DNA from 2 places in the Pectobacterium sp. A5351 genome. Region 1 is predicted to be linked to the other one. Evidence: predicted binding sites of a transcription regulator. Region 1 holds the regulator's gene; the other holds the start of a gene.
What was found. The regulator CRP, encoded in region 1, controls carbon source genes, mostly activating them, when cyclic AMP is high. The targets are predictions, from matches to a motif close to ATGTGANNNNNNTCACAT.

Region 1 (7,666 bases):
TCAGCGCTTTTTCCGGCGGCTGGCGGATGCGCCTGAATCTGGCACAGGCGCTGATCTGTCGTTCAGACCTGCTGCTGCTGGATGAACCCACCAACCACCTCGATCTGGATGCCGTCATCTGGCTGGAAAAGTGGCTGAAAAACTACACTGGCACGCTGGTTCTTATCTCGCACGACCGCGATTTCCTCGATCCGGTGGTGACCAAGATTCTGCACATCGAGCAGCAGTCGCTCAACGAGTACACCGGTAACTACTCCTCGTTTGAACGCCAGCGCGCCACCCGTCTTGCACAGCAGCAGTCACTTTATGAGCATCAGCAGGAACGCGTCGCACATCTGCAACACTATATTGACCGCTTCCGCGCGAAAGCGACCAAAGCCAAGCAGGCGCAAAGCAGGATAAAAATGCTGGAACGCATGGAGCTGATTGCGCCCGCGCATGTCGATAATCCTTTCCGCTTCAGCTTTCGTGCCCCGGAATCGTTGCCCAATCCACTCATGAAGATGGAAAAGGTCAGCGCAGGCTATGGCGACAAGCTGATTCTGGAATCGATTAAACTCAATTTAGTACCGGGTTCCCGCATCGGACTGCTCGGCCATAACGGCGCGGGTAAATCCACGCTGATCAAATTGCTTGCTGGGTCACTTGCCCCGTTGAAAGGGGAAATCGGGCTGGCAAAAGGCGTGAAGCTCGGTTATTTCGCTCAGCACCAGTTAGAGTTTCTGCGTGCGGACGAGTCGCCCTTGCAGCATCTGGTACGTCTGGCAGAGCGGGAAACGGAACAGCAGCTACGTGATTACCTCGGCGGTTTCGGTTTTCAGGGCGATAAAGTCACCGAGATCACCGAACGTTTCTCCGGCGGCGAAAAAGCCCGTCTGGTGCTGGCGCTGATCGTCTGGCAGCGTCCGAATCTCCTGCTGCTCGACGAACCGACCAACCACCTCGATCTGGATATGCGTCAGGCGTTGACTGAAGCGTTAATCGATTTTGAAGGCGCGCTGGTTGTTGTCTCGCACGATCGACACCTGATCCGTTCGACTACCGACGATCTCTATCTGGTACACGACCAAAAAGTAGAGCCGTTCGACGGCGATTTGGAAGATTACCAACAGTGGCTGGTTAGCCTGCAACGTCAGGAAAATGCAGCGGCTGAAACACCAAAAGAAAATACGACCAACAGCGCGCAGGGCAGAAAAGATCAGAAACGTCGCGAAGCCGAGTTGAGAACACAAACCCAGCCACTGCGCAAACAGATCGCTAAGTTTGAACAGCAGATGGAAAAGCTGGGTGAAACGCTGGCAGCGCTTGAAGCCCGACTGGCGGACAGCGCAATCTACGACATCAGCCGCAAGGCCGAACTCACCGACTGCCTGCAACAGCAAACCAAAGTCAAAATCGAGCTGGAAGAAACGGAAATGTCCTGGCTGGATGCGCAGGAACAGCTAGAGCAAATGATGCAGAGCGATTCGCTTTAAGATTTGTGCCCTGAAAGACGTCGCGAGCGGAAAACTGCTCGCGACGTTATCAACGAAGCATTAATGCCAAATCAACAACACGCAGGCGGCGGTCAGCAGTCCCATTGACACATTAAAGATAATCCACGCCTTCTTACTGCGCAGCAGTCGCCCAATCATCGTGCCGAATCCGAGCCAGATAACACCGGACACCAGATTCACCAGCACAATCCCGATGCTTATCGCGATCACAGAATGGTTATACTCTTCACCCGCCAGACTAAAACTGGCCACCGCGCCCAGCGCCATGAGCCACGCTTTCGGGTTCAGGAATTGCAGCAACCACCCTTGATAAAGCCGGATCGGCTGGGGCGGCGCAACGGACGTTTCCAGCCGTTCGTAAGCCGCCGTGGCGATTTTCCACGCCAGCCAGAGCAGATAGGCGCTACCGAGAACTTTCAGGATAACGTGCAGCGCAGGGTAAATCAGAATCAAACCACCGACACCGAATGCCACCAGCAACAAAATGCTTTGCATGCCCAGCATGATGCCAATCATCAGCCACAGCGAACGCATAAAGCCAAAATTCGCGCCCGAGGTGGTCAACAGCATATTATTCGGCCCCGGCGTGATGGCCGCCACCCACAAAAAACCCAACATCGACAGAAATAAACTCAGCTCCATTATTTGTGGGCGCTCCTGACCCAAATATCGTACCAACTGGCAGCATTGAAGCTAACAGTGTGATATTGATCGTACAAGAGCCAACAACAAGATTTTCATATCCTTTATGCATGACCATTTTCGTCCGCTGAGCGGCGCTCGTAACCCACATCTGCAAACGCTATTACCGCGCCTGATTCGCCGTCACGCGCAGTTCTTGCCAGTCTGGCAAGCGCTCGAATTACCGGACGGCGATTTCGTCGATCTGGCGTGGAGCGAAGCGCCTGAACAGGCGCGGCACAAACCGCGAGTGGTGCTGTTTCACGGGCTGGAAGGCAGCTTCCACAGCCCTTACGCTCACGGCCTGTTACATGCCTGTAGACAGCGCGGTTGGCTAGCCGTCATCATGCATTTTCGTGGATGCAGCGGTAAGCCCAACCGAATGAAGCGTATTTATCACTCTGGTGAAACCAGTGATGCCAGCTATTTTCTGCACTGGATGCAAGAGACGCTGGGCGAGGTACCTACCGCCGCCATCGGCGTCTCGCTTGGCGGCAACATGCTGGCATATCTGCTCGCACAGCAGGGTGAAGCCTGTTCTTTGTCCGCTGCCGTGGTTGTTTCCGCGCCATTGATGCTCGAACCCTGTAGCCGTCGAATGGAGCAAGGCTTCTCCCGTGTCTATCAGCACTATCTTCTGCGACTGTTGAAACAAAACGCCCGACGCAAACTAGCAGCTTATCCAGACACGCTGCCGATTCAGTTGCCACAGTTGAAGCGAATCCGCCAACTGCGAGAGTTTGATGACGTTATTACTTCACGTATCCACGGCTTCCGCGATGCGGCCGACTATTATCGACGCTGTAGCGCCCTGCCGCTGTTACCTCAGATACGCAAACCGCTGCTCATCATCCATGCGAAGGACGATCCTTTCATGACATCAGAGGTGATTCCCGATTTGTCGCAGTTACCGTCTACTATTGAATATCAGCTAACGGAACACGGTGGACATGTTGGCTTCGTCGGTGGCACGTTGCTGAAACCGGAAATGTGGCTGGAACAGCGCATTCCTAACTGGCTTAGCCCATTTTTGGACCACGCCACCGATTCTTCAGGAACCTTTCACTCAGGAACCTCTTATTCAGGAGGAATAGCGTGATTATTCCCTGGCAACAGCTCGATCCAGAAACGCTGGATAACATCATCGAATCTTTCGTCCTGCGGGAAGGTACCGATTACGGCGAACAGGAACATTCGCTGGCGCAGAAAGTGGAAGATATTCGCAGCCAGCTCAAATCGGGCGAGGTGGTGTTGGTGTGGTCTGAGTTACATGAAACTCTCAATATCATGTCCCGCAACCAGCTCAATTCTGGAGGACATGCTCCTTATTGAGCACGCCGAAAGTCGTGAAAGAACGCGTCAAACATGCTAACAATGATAAAAACTTACGTCATTTTTGAGGATGCGCGCAGGCTCTCAGCCGATGCGGGCATCGCGATCACGGAGTTACGCGCCTTATGTCACATCAGCATCCGATTATTGCGGTTACCGGCTCCAGCGGGGCGGGAACAACGACAACCAGCCTGGCCTTCCGTAAGATTTTTCAGCAGCTTGACCTGCGAGCCGCCCAGCTGGAAGGGGACAGTTTTCACCGCTATACCCGCCCAGAAATGGATATGGCCATTCGCAAAGCACGTGATTTAGGACGCCACATCAGCTACTTCGGCCCGGAAGCGAATGACTTCAGCCTGCTGGAACAGTCGTTTATCGAATATGGCCTGCACGGCCGCGGTCAGACGCGTAAATACCTTCATACTTACGATGAAGCGATTCCCTATAATCAGGTTCCCGGAACCTTCACGCCGTGGGAGCCGATGCCGGAACCCACCGACATTCTGTTTTATGAAGGGCTGCACGGCGGTGTGGTCACCGAGCAAAACGACGTGGCACAGCATGTCGATTTGCTCGTCGGCGTGGTGCCGATCGTCAACCTGGAATGGATCCAAAAGCTGATTCGTGATGTCAATGAACGTGGTCACTCGCGTGAAGCGGTGATGGATTCCGTCGTCCGTTCGATGGAAGACTACATCACCTACATCACCCCGCAGTTCTCTCGTACGCACATCAACTTCCAGCGCGTACCCACCGTGGACACCTCCAACCCGTTTGCTGCCAAATCGATCCCGTCACTGGATGAAAGCTTCGTCGTTATTCACTTTCAGGGGTTGGATAATATTGATTACCCCTATCTGCTGGCCATGTTGCAGGGATCGTTTATCTCCCACATCAACACGTTGGTCGTTCCCGGCGGGAAAATGGGGCTGGCGATGGAGCTCATCATGGCACCGCTGGTGCAGCGGTTAATTGAAGGGAAAACCATCGAATAAGCATCGAGATATACGGGCGACCACAGGGTGAGGCCTCCCTGCGGGAACCTCCCCCTGTGTTTCCGCTAATAACAGGCTTAAGTGACCAGAATTAGTACCCAGAGAAAGGGATTATTCCAGCACTCTAATTTCGTGGCTGTGCGTTACCTCAACGGCTTTGCCCAGCATCAGTGCCACAGAGCAGTATTTTTCCGCTGATAGTGCGACAGCTCGCTCAACGGCTTTGTCGGTCAGCCCTTTTCCCGTCACGATAAAATGCAGATTGATATGGGTAAATAAACGCGGCGCGTCAGACCGGCGCTCTGACGTCAGTTTCACTTCGCAGTCCGCCACATCGTTGCGGCCTTTTTGCAGAATCGACACCACATCAATCGCGCTGCATCCCCCCACAGACATCAACACCATTTCCATCGGACTGGGCGCTTTATCACCGGAATTACCGTCCATCAAGATCTGGTGCCCTGACGCGGATTCGCCCAAAAACGTTAAGCCTTCAACCCATTTTACCCGTGCCTGCATGGTGCCTCTCCACTAAAAATTTTTTGAAAATTTATACCGTTACTGTACAAAAACCAGCGTTAATCAGAGCTTTGTCATGCTGAAGCGAGACAACACAAGACACGTCCTTAAAGCTGTGTTAAAACGAAAATAGAATAGACCTTTTCTGGACAAACCCAGAAACGAAGAAGATGATGACGTAGCCGGACATACCCCAGCCACGTTTACGGTGCGGCAAGGCAGCAACCGGAAAATCAAGGGTACAGTGGTTCCAGTATATTCCCTGACGTCATTCTGCCTAGACTGAATTTTATTTTTTTTAGCAGTTAAACACGCCGTACAGGGAACTCTGACCCCTGTAATTTGCGCAGTGAATTACAACAGAGGATGATAGCGAATGGTTCTCGGCAAACCGCAAACAGACCCAACTCTCGAATGGTTCCTTTCCCATTGTCATATCCACAAGTATCCATCGAAGAGCACGCTTATTCACCAAGGTGAAAAAGCAGAAACGCTTTACTACATCGTGAAAGGCTCTGTCGCAGTGCTAATCAAAGATGAAGAAGGCAAGGAAATGATCCTTTCCTACCTCAATCAGGGCGATTTTATCGGCGAGCTCGGCCTGTTTGAAGAAGGTCAGGAACGCAGCGCTTGGGTGCGGGCAAAAACCGCCTGTGAAGTGGCTGAAATTTCCTATAAAAAGTTCCGCCAGCTCATTCAGGTTAACCCAGATATCCTCATGCGTCTGTCTGCGCAAATGGCAAGCAGACTCCAGGTTACTTCAGAGAAAGTCGGCAACCTCGCCTTCCTTGATGTGACCGGCCGTATTGCTCAAACGCTACTCAACCTGGCCAAACAACCTGATGCCATGACGCATCCAGATGGCATGCAAATAAAAATTACTCGTCAGGAAATTGGGCAAATCGTTGGCTGCTCGCGTGAAACCGTGGGCCGCATTCTGAAAATGTTAGAAGACCAGAACCTGATCTCTGCGCACGGTAAAACGATTGTCGTTTACGGCACTCGCTAAATCCCTGCCGCTGTACCCTACCAATAAAAAAGCGTGAAGCCTCGGCCTCAGGCTTTTTTTATGGCGAGCTTCCTGCTCGCCACCCTTCGGGCCGTTGCTGACGCAACGTTGAAAAACGTTCCCTACGTTTTTTTATGGCTGCTCTTTTGAGAGCGCACTCAGTTTGCTGCGTTAACAACCTGTGCGACGGCTTTTGCAAACTTATCCATCCCCTGCACAATGTCGTCTTCATCAATGATCAAAGACGGCACAAAGCGGATGACGTTCGGCCCTGCCATCAGTACCATCAGGCCCTGAGCCGTTGCAGCAGCCAAAAACTCGCCTGCACGACCATGCCACTGCGATTTCAGTTCTGCCCCCAACAACAGCCCCATACCGCGAACCTGCTCAAATACGCCGTACTGCTGGTTGATTTTCTCCAGTTCACTGACAAAGCGAGCGTGCCGATCTGCGACACCTGACAGCACTTCCGGCGTATTGATGATATCCAGCGCCGCTTCCGCCACCGCACAGGCCAGCGGGTTGCCGCCGTAGGTGGTTCCGTGTACCCCCACCGTCATCGCAGAGGCAATCTCTTCCGTCGTCAGCATCGCACTAATCGGGAAACCGCCGCCCAGCGCTTTAGCGGTGGTGAGAATATCCGGCGTAATACCGTAATGCATATAGCTGAATAATTTACCGGTACGACCCATCCCACTCTGCACTTCATCAAATACCAGCAGCGCCTTGTGTTGATTGCACAGCTCGCGAACACCTTGCAAAAACTCAGGCGTAGCAGGCGTAATGCCGCCCTCACCCTGAATCGGCTCCAGCACGACGGCACAGGTGTGATCGTCCATCACTGCTTTGACCGCAGCCAAATCGTTGAAAGGAACATGGACAATATCCGCCGGCTTAGGCCCGAAGCCATCGGCATATTTAGGCTGTCCGCCAACCGAGACAGTGAACAGCGTCCGGCCATGGAATGCATTGTAGAAGGCAATGATCTTGGTTTTATACGGGCTATGACGTTTAACCGCATAGTGACGTGCCAGTTTAAATGCCGCTTCGTTAGCTTCAGCGCCGGAGTTAACAAAGAACACGCGATCGGCAAAAGTGGCATCAATCAATTTGCTGGCGAGACGTAGCGCAGGTTCGTTGGTGAAAATATTGCTGGTGTGCCACAGCTTTTCACCCTGTTGCTGCAATGCGTTCACCAGTGCAGGATGGCAGTGACCCAGTGCCGTAACCGCAATGCCACCAGAGAAATCAATATACTCGCGGCCATCCTGATCCCAGACGCGGCTCCCTTTACCTTTCACTGGTACAAACTTCGCGGGTGCATAAACCGGCAAAATCACTTTATCGTGAGTATCCCGTGTCACTGCTTTCTGCTCTGCTGCCATTTGCTGCCTCACTCTGCTGTCCATCATATCGGAATGAAAATATAGTCAATAAATATGCATAAAAAATCAATAACAGGCAATATTAAATCGGCTATTGGAGAGAATAACTCTCTATATGGCTAAATTTTAAGGAAATTATCCAAAAGTTGATGCCCTTGCTGGCTGAGAATGCTTTCTGGATGAAACTGCACTCCCTCCAGCGGCAATACGCGATGGCGGATTCCCATAATTTCGTCACGTTTTCCTTCC
Region 2 (7,666 bases), 970 kb from region 1:
ATTACTCAGAGTAATCAGACGGTTGACGGGCAAATTTCTGGTTACCTAGGTGACCACCTGCTGACCGGCGGCGGCGAATACCGCATCACATCACTGGAACACAGCATGAATCTGAAAGGCGGAAAAGTAGACGTCAATCAGAGTGCTCTTTTCCTACAAGATGAGTTCAAGATTGCGGATTTAGCCCTCACCTTTGGTGGTCGTGTTGACCATCATGAGGTCTACGGCACCGAATTCAGCCCACGCGCCTACGCCACGTATAGTTTAACCGACAACTGGGTGATCAAAGGCGGTGTCAATAAGGCATTTAAAGCACCAACCCTCGCTCAATTTACCCCCGGCTATATGAAGTCATCATGCCGTGGATTCTGCTATCTCGTCGGTAATCCGGATCTCAAAGCAGAAACCTCCATCAGCTATGAACTGGGTACTGCCTATGAGGCAGAACATTTCGGTACAGGTATCACCCTGTTTAATAATGATATCAAGAATATGATCCAATCTGAGGCTTGGGATAAAGACAGAACTAGGGTAGCCAATCTTCCTTATTACAACGTGGATAAAGCGCGGGTTCAGGGAATTGAAACCTCATTTTGGGTCGATCTCACAGATGACCTAAACTGGACCACTAACTGGACTATCGTCGATGCCGAAGACCGCACCACCAAGAAGCGCCTGAAAAAAAACCCAAAAAATACAGTTAACACGCAGTTGAACTGGCAAGCACTGGAGAATGTATCAACCTATATTGCTTACCAATATACGGGGAACCAATATCTGCTTGACAAAGAGTCCACCAAGACTCGCGGTTTCAATACCGTGGATATCGGTGCCACTTATACACCGGTTAAAAACGTAGATCTAAAACTGGGTGTCACTAACCTGACCAACGAAAAACGGGACTACGTTGCCACCGACAACGACTACTTCCTGTCTGGACGTACGGTGTACGGCGGCGTGAGCTATAAGTTCTAAGCCGATAAGTTCTGATCAGCAACCTCAGCCCGCTATTCGCGGGCTTTTTTAGCAGCAGATAAACGTGGTGACGTCGTACTCTCTCAGCAGATACGCGCCTTTAAAGCGGCGTCCGGCATAAAACGTCGGCGTCAGATCGGTCAGCAGTTCCAGTTCAAACTCGCGTTTGGTGATATCCAGCGCCACCAGTCTGGCATCCAGAAAATCAAAGTAGTGCCGCACCTGCGGATAAAGCGCCTTGAACAGACTCTCTTTCGCCGAGAAGCTTACCGTGAGCAAGCAGCAGAACGATTCATCACGTTCCTGAAACCACTGGTATTCCTCATCACCGATGATGCCGGGCCACAGCGATTGCGCACGTTCATCGGACATGAATCCTTCGATATCAACACCCACGCACGATAGTGTATCGCTACGCAAATGGGCAGCACAGAGTACGCTATCTTTGTTATGGCTCAGCGAACCGGCAATATTATCCGGCCACTGCGGTGAACGATCTTCCCCACTGCACAGCACAAACTCGGGGTGACCCAGTTTATTCAATACGTGTCTGGCAAGATAACGCCCGGCCAGAAACTCGGCGCGCCGTTTCGGCACAGCGCGTGCGAGCGCATCAGGAAAAGGAATATTCAACGCCGCAAACAGCGCGTCGTCATAGGCAGACACATGGAAATGGCAGCGAGCAGTAATACCTGGGTAGGTGGCACCGTCCGTTGCCCGTGGAAAAGTAATCCATTCAACATCATCAATAAAAGCAGAAAGCATGTCACTCCACTCAGGCAAGTATATCGCACCCGCATTCGGTAAACATCGCATAGACCACGCTTAAGCGCTTAGCCACAGAGTGCTTAAACGAAAAATGGGCAACTCTCGTCGCCCATTTTCTCACCACAGCGAGAACACCAGCTACATTACAGAGTCAAAAAGAACCCTGCGATACAGGCGCTCATCAGGTTAGAGAGCGTACCTGCCGCAACGGCCTTCAAACCTAAGCGGGCAATATCCTGACGCCGACTCGGCGCCATACTGCCCAAGCCTCCAATAAGGATAGCAATAGACGAAAGGTTAGCAAAGCCGCACAGCGCGAACGAAATCACAGCTTTGGTATGATCCGACAGAACCTGCATACCCGCAGCGGCAACCACGTCATCTGCTTTCAGATATTCACTGAAGTTCATGTAGGCGACAAACTCATTGACGATCAGTTTTTGCCCAATGAAGGAACCCGCAACGGTCGCCTCATGCCAAGGCACACCAATTAAGAAAGCAACCGGGGAGAATATCCAACCCAAAATCAGTTCCATCGATAGCTGTGGGTAATCAAACCAGCCACCAATGCCCCCCAGAATGCCATTGAGCAGAGCGATTAAGGCAACAAAAGCCAACAGCATCGCCCCCACATTCAGCGCCAGTTGCATACCGGAAGCGGCTCCGCTTGCTGCCGCATCAATGACATTGGCTGGGCGATCGTCTTCATCGACAAAACCGGTCATTTCATCATGATCGTGCGTTTTTTCCGTTTCCGGCACCATCAGTTTGGCAAACAGCAACCCACCGGGGGCAGCCATGAAGGATGCCGCTATGAGGTATTCCAGCGGTACACCCATCTGGGCATAGCCCGCCATCACTGAACCAGCAATGGATGCCAGACCACCGCACATCACCGCAAATAACTCTGAACGCGTCATGTTGGCAATATACGGGCGTACCACCAGCGGCGCTTCCGTTTGGCCGACAAAGATATTGGCCGTTGCCGAGAGGGATTCAGTACGAGAGGTTCCCAGCAACTTTTGCAATCCGCCGCCTAATAAACGGATGATCCACTGCATAACGCCCATGTAGTACAGCACAGCAACCAGAGAAGAGAAAAAGACGATAATTGGCAATACACGGAAGGCAAAGACAAACCCACCACCGCCAAAAACTTCAAACATTTTGTCGGAAACCAGACCGCCAAAAATGAACGAAACGCCTTGATTTCCGTAGGCGATAACGTTTGCTACACCGCCCGTCATGCCCTCCAGAATCTTGCGTCCTACTGGTACATACAGCACCAGCGCGCCGATACCAACCTGGATAATGAAAGCACCGGCTACGGTGCGCAATCTGATCGCTTTACGGTTAGTGGATAACATAACCGCGAATAACATCAGGACAAGCATGCCGATGAGACTCATAACGAGTTGCATGTGTGGTTCCCTATAACGCGTGAAAAAGTGAGAGCATAAAATTCATATCGCCAGAACGGTAAGCACGCCCTGGCGAGCTGATTATAAAGACAGGCTCGTGAAGGTCGCTAACTTATGTCACAAATACATACAACATCGAACAGTCAAAAACGCAAAAAGGTGATCTTAGTCACAATTTCATGATTGGTATATGAAATCAGAATGACTGTTTTGCCAGTTGTTACACAGAAATAGAGAAAAGCGGAAGCAAACAGGCTTCCACTTTCGGGGAATGGTTGCAGCATAACGGTCGCGACGTTATGCCGGAATGAGCCGTCCAAACAGCCTGAACGAATTCTGCCAGAGCGCCTCGGCAATCTCCTCTGGCGGTTCTGCGCGCAGCTCACACAGCGTGTGAAACGCACACGAAATGCGCTCGGGTCGGTTTGGCTGCCCCTGATAGCCGCTCATCGGCATATCGGGTGCATCCGTTTCCAGCAGCAACCGATCTAACGGCAGCTGCGCAATCGCCTGACGCGTTTTATTTGCCCTGTCATAGGTAATGGTTCCCCCGACGCCGATGTAATAGCCCAGTCGGATAAAGGCCTGCGCTTGCGCCAGACTGCCCGCAAAACCGTGAACCACACCGGTACGCGGCACGTCGATACGACGGAGCAATTGCGCCAGCCTGTCATGGCTGCGCCGCGAATGCAGGATCGTCGGGAGATCGTATTTTTTCGCCAGCCGAAGCTGAGCTTCAAGGAAGGTAAGCTGTCGCTCGAACTGTGGTTCCGGCATGTAGAGATCCAACCCAATCTCACCGACCGCGACCAGTCTGGCAGGCTGTTGCCGCAGTTCGTCTTCCAGACGGAGCAGGTCGCTCTCCTGATGTTCGGCGATATAAAGCGGGTGCAGGCCCAGTGCGGAGTAGAGCGGTGAGTAAGTGCGAGTGAGCGTCAATACGCGCTCAAAATGCTGAGAAGCCACGGCAGGAATGATGATGCGCTCAACCCCAGCGTCTTGCGCCAGACGCAAGCTTTCCGGTGCTGAATCGTAAAAGAGGGGGAAATCGAAATGGCAGTGGGTATCGATAAAACGGTATCGTTCAGCGGGCACGTCGCTTCTCTCCGTCAAGATTAAGTCCACCAAGATGAGGCAACCTAATCGACGGCCAAGAACTATCCTGCCAAAGCCTCATGGCAGAATAGGACGTGTCGTTGCGGTAACGCCTCAGTGTAGCGTGGTTTTCTCTGAGGATACCTCTTCGTGCGCCTTTCCGTAACCCTCTTGCAATACGCCGGACAAGTAATCGTTACTCCCTTCCAGCCAGGCGCAGTCGCTGTCAAACCAATCGGCCCACAGCGCCAGAAAATTCCCTTTCCACTGTTTCCATTTGCCAACAACGATATCGCTATTCATCATAAACCTCCTGATAAACTGTCGAAATGCAGCAAATACGTGAACAGTGTGCCGGTAGAATATGACAGCCGCGTGGCGCGGCTGTGTGCTCTGTATGACATTTATTCTATAAAGAATGCGCTGTGCTATGGCCGTTTCCGACCCGTGAACAAGCTAACCACAAACAGAATAATACCGACCACAAAGACGATTTTTGCCGCGCCAGCTGCTGTGCCGGCCAATCCGCCGAAACCCAGTGCTGCCGCGATCAGTGCGATAACTAAAAATATAATGCCCCAACGAAACATACGCTCTCCTTACCAGACAAAATGAAAAATCATGGTGGTCATCCTGACGCGGTACTACGTCCTGACTGCGTATCCACAGATGGTGTTTTATTATGCGGATTAGGTAAGGTTATCCGCTATCACGGATAACCTTGTGTGAAACCGCTACTTTTAATAATAGCTATGTTTGAAATAACGAGGGTTATTTTACGGTCAGGTCATTCTTGACGCTTTTCACGCCGTCAACGGCTTTGGCAACACTTTCTGCACGATCGGACTGCGCTTTGTTGTCAACCGCACCGCTCAATAGCACAACGCCGTCCTGCGTTTCGACTTTCACCTTGCGGGATGGAACGATGTCATCCGCCAGCAATTTGGCCTTAATCGTGCTGGTCACCACAGCATCATCGGCATACGCGCCAACCGATTGTGATTGATTATCTTTCACCTGCAGTTTGTCACTGACGGATTGGACGCCCTCAACCTGCGTGGCAATTTCTACCGCTCGGGTACTGAGAGCCTGACTACCGACGAAGCCGCTTAGTGTGACGACGCCTTTGGAGGTTTCGACGGAAATGTCGTTGCTGGTAATCGATTTATCTTCCAGCAACGCGCTCTTCACTTTTGCTGTGATAGCGCTGTCGCCCATGTAGTCAGATGCTTTATTAGCGGAGCTATCGATTTTTGCACCAGCGGTATCCGCGATACGATCAACTTTCTGCCCTAACGTTTCTTCAGCCATAGCACCGCCAGCCAGAATAGAACCCAGAGCAACTACGATCAGCGATTGTGTCAATGTGGTCTTTTTCATCGATGTCTTCCTTCTTATGCTTTTCTATAAACCCGAAATAAGCTATTTGGGTCACGTTAACGCCTGCACAGTCATCGGCAAATCAAGGTGATAATGACGTTACCCATGCTCCGATGATTCCCTCTTCTTGCATGAAAAACCAGAGCATTGAGTTGCAAAGACGAAAAAAATAAAAACAATGAACCAACTTAAATTACGTTAACAGTTGAACACGCTAAATCAGTTAACACGTTGTTAACTATAGCCCACAGAATGGAAAATCACAGGGGAGCAAGGGAATATGCGCAGCAATTCAGATTTGTCTGTTGCAGTGAAGCGAGAAATAACAGCAGGGAAAAAACCAGGGTAATACATTGTTTTTAAATACATTTAAAAATAAAAACACCCGGCATTATTGGCCTAAAACCAAACATAACCGGGTGATGATTATTTTAACAATGTGGTCACGATGTAAACACCACAGCCACGTTTATTGTCGTGAAACCGTGGTGTATCGAACAACATTAATGCTCACGCGTTTGGTGGAACGTCACTTCTGGATAGCGTTCCCGCGTCAGGTTCAGGTTCACCATCGTCGGTGCCACATAAGCCAGGTTATCACCGCCATCCAGCGCCAGATGCAGCTCGTTCTTACGCTTAAATTCTTCGAATTTCTTCACATCGCTGCACTCAACCCAACGCGCGGTAGAAACGTTTACCGACTCGTAAATCGCCTCAACGTTATATTCCGTTTTCAAACGGGCAACCACCACATCAAACTGTAGTACGCCGACCGCCCCCACGATAAGATCGTTGTTGGTCAATGGACGGAAGACCTGTACCGCGCCTTCTTCAGACAGCTGTACCAATCCTTTCAGCAGCTGTTTCTGCTTGAGCGGATCGCGCAGGCGGATGCGACGGAACAATTCCGGCGCAAAGTTAGGAATGCCGGTGAATTTCATGTCTTCACCCTGCGTAAACGTATCGCCAATCTGGATCGTGCCGTGGTTGTGCAACCCGATAATATCGCCCGGATAGGCTTCCTCAATGTGGGAACGGTCACCCGCCATAAAGGTCAACGCGTCTGAAATCACCATGTCTTTACCGGTACGAACCTGACGCAGCTTCATGCTTTTTTCATACTTCCCCGACACCACGCGCATAAACGCCACGCGGTCACGGTGTTTCGGATCCATATTCGCCTGAATTTTGAATACAAAACCGGTAAATTTCTCTTCCGCCGCCGTGACTTCACGGGTATCCGTTTTACGCGGCATCGGCGCAGGTGCCCAGGCAACCAGGCCATCCAGCATGTGATCAACGCCGAAGTTACCCAGCGCCGTACCAAAGAAGACCGGCGTCAGTTCACCAGCCAGAAACGCGTCCAGCTCGAATTCATGCGATGCCCCTTGCACCAGTTCCAGCTCTTCACGCAGTTGCGCAGCCAGCTCTTCGCCAACAGCGGTATCCAGCTCCGGGTTATCAAGCCCTTTAACGATACGCACTTCCTGAATCGTATGGCCTTTACCGCTCTGGTACAGATAGGTTTCGTCTTTATAAAGGTGGTATACGCCTTTGAACAACTTGCCGCAGCCAATCGGCCAGGTAATCGGCGCACAGGCAATCTTAAGCTCGCTCTCGACTTCATCCAGCACTTCCATCGGATCGCGGATGTCACGATCGAGTTTGTTCATGAACGTCAGAATCGGGGTGTCGCGCAGACGGGTGACTTCCATCAGCTTACGCGTACGATCTTCGACCCCTTTTGCGGCATCGATCACCATCAGGCAGCAGTCCACCGCCGTCAGCGTACGATAGGTATCTTCGGAGAAGTCTTCGTGCCCTGGGGTATCGAGCAGGTTAACCAGACAATCACGGTAGGGAAACTGCATCACGGACGTGGTGATGGAGATACCACGCTGCTTTTCCATCTCCATCCAGTCGGATTTTGCATGCTGGTTCGAACCACGCCCTTTTACCGTACCGGCAGTCTGGATCGCCTGTCCGAACAGCAGGACCTTTTCGGTAATCGTGGTTTTACCGGCATC

Region 2: O1Q74_RS02300 (NupC/NupG family nucleoside CNT transporter) is a predicted target of CRP. The motif match lies at 3,322-3,339, and genes of this name have one in related genera.

Annotation. Positions count from the first base shown of each region.
Region 1 is NZ_CP116477.1:3,911,985-3,919,650, forward strand. Features, by position in the region: gene O1Q74_RS18055 (ABC transporter ATP-binding protein) at 1-1,475, shown strand, start outside; gene O1Q74_RS18060 (LysE family translocator) at 1,536-2,138, opposite strand; gene O1Q74_RS18065 (hydrolase) at 2,245-3,276, shown strand; gene O1Q74_RS18070 (YheU family protein) at 3,273-3,509, shown strand; gene O1Q74_RS18075 (phosphoribulokinase) at 3,635-4,504, shown strand; gene O1Q74_RS18080 (OsmC family protein) at 4,616-5,023, opposite strand; gene crp (cAMP-activated global transcriptional regulator CRP) at 5,400-6,032, shown strand; gene argD (bifunctional acetylornithine/succinyldiaminopimelate transaminase) at 6,191-7,417, opposite strand; gene O1Q74_RS18095 (aminodeoxychorismate synthase component II) at 7,537-7,666, opposite strand, start outside.
Region 2 is NZ_CP116477.1:482,070-489,735, reverse strand. Features, by position in the region: gene O1Q74_RS02310 (TonB-dependent receptor domain-containing protein) at 1-975, shown strand, start outside; gene O1Q74_RS02305 (4'-phosphopantetheinyl transferase family protein) at 1,024-1,740, opposite strand; gene O1Q74_RS02300 (NupC/NupG family nucleoside CNT transporter) at 1,887-3,164, opposite strand; gene O1Q74_RS02295 (TatD family hydrolase) at 3,462-4,259, opposite strand; gene O1Q74_RS02290 (CsbD family protein) at 4,374-4,562, opposite strand; gene O1Q74_RS02285 (DUF1328 domain-containing protein) at 4,688-4,849, opposite strand; gene osmY (molecular chaperone OsmY) at 5,031-5,639, opposite strand; gene prfC (peptide chain release factor 3) at 6,143-7,666, opposite strand, start outside.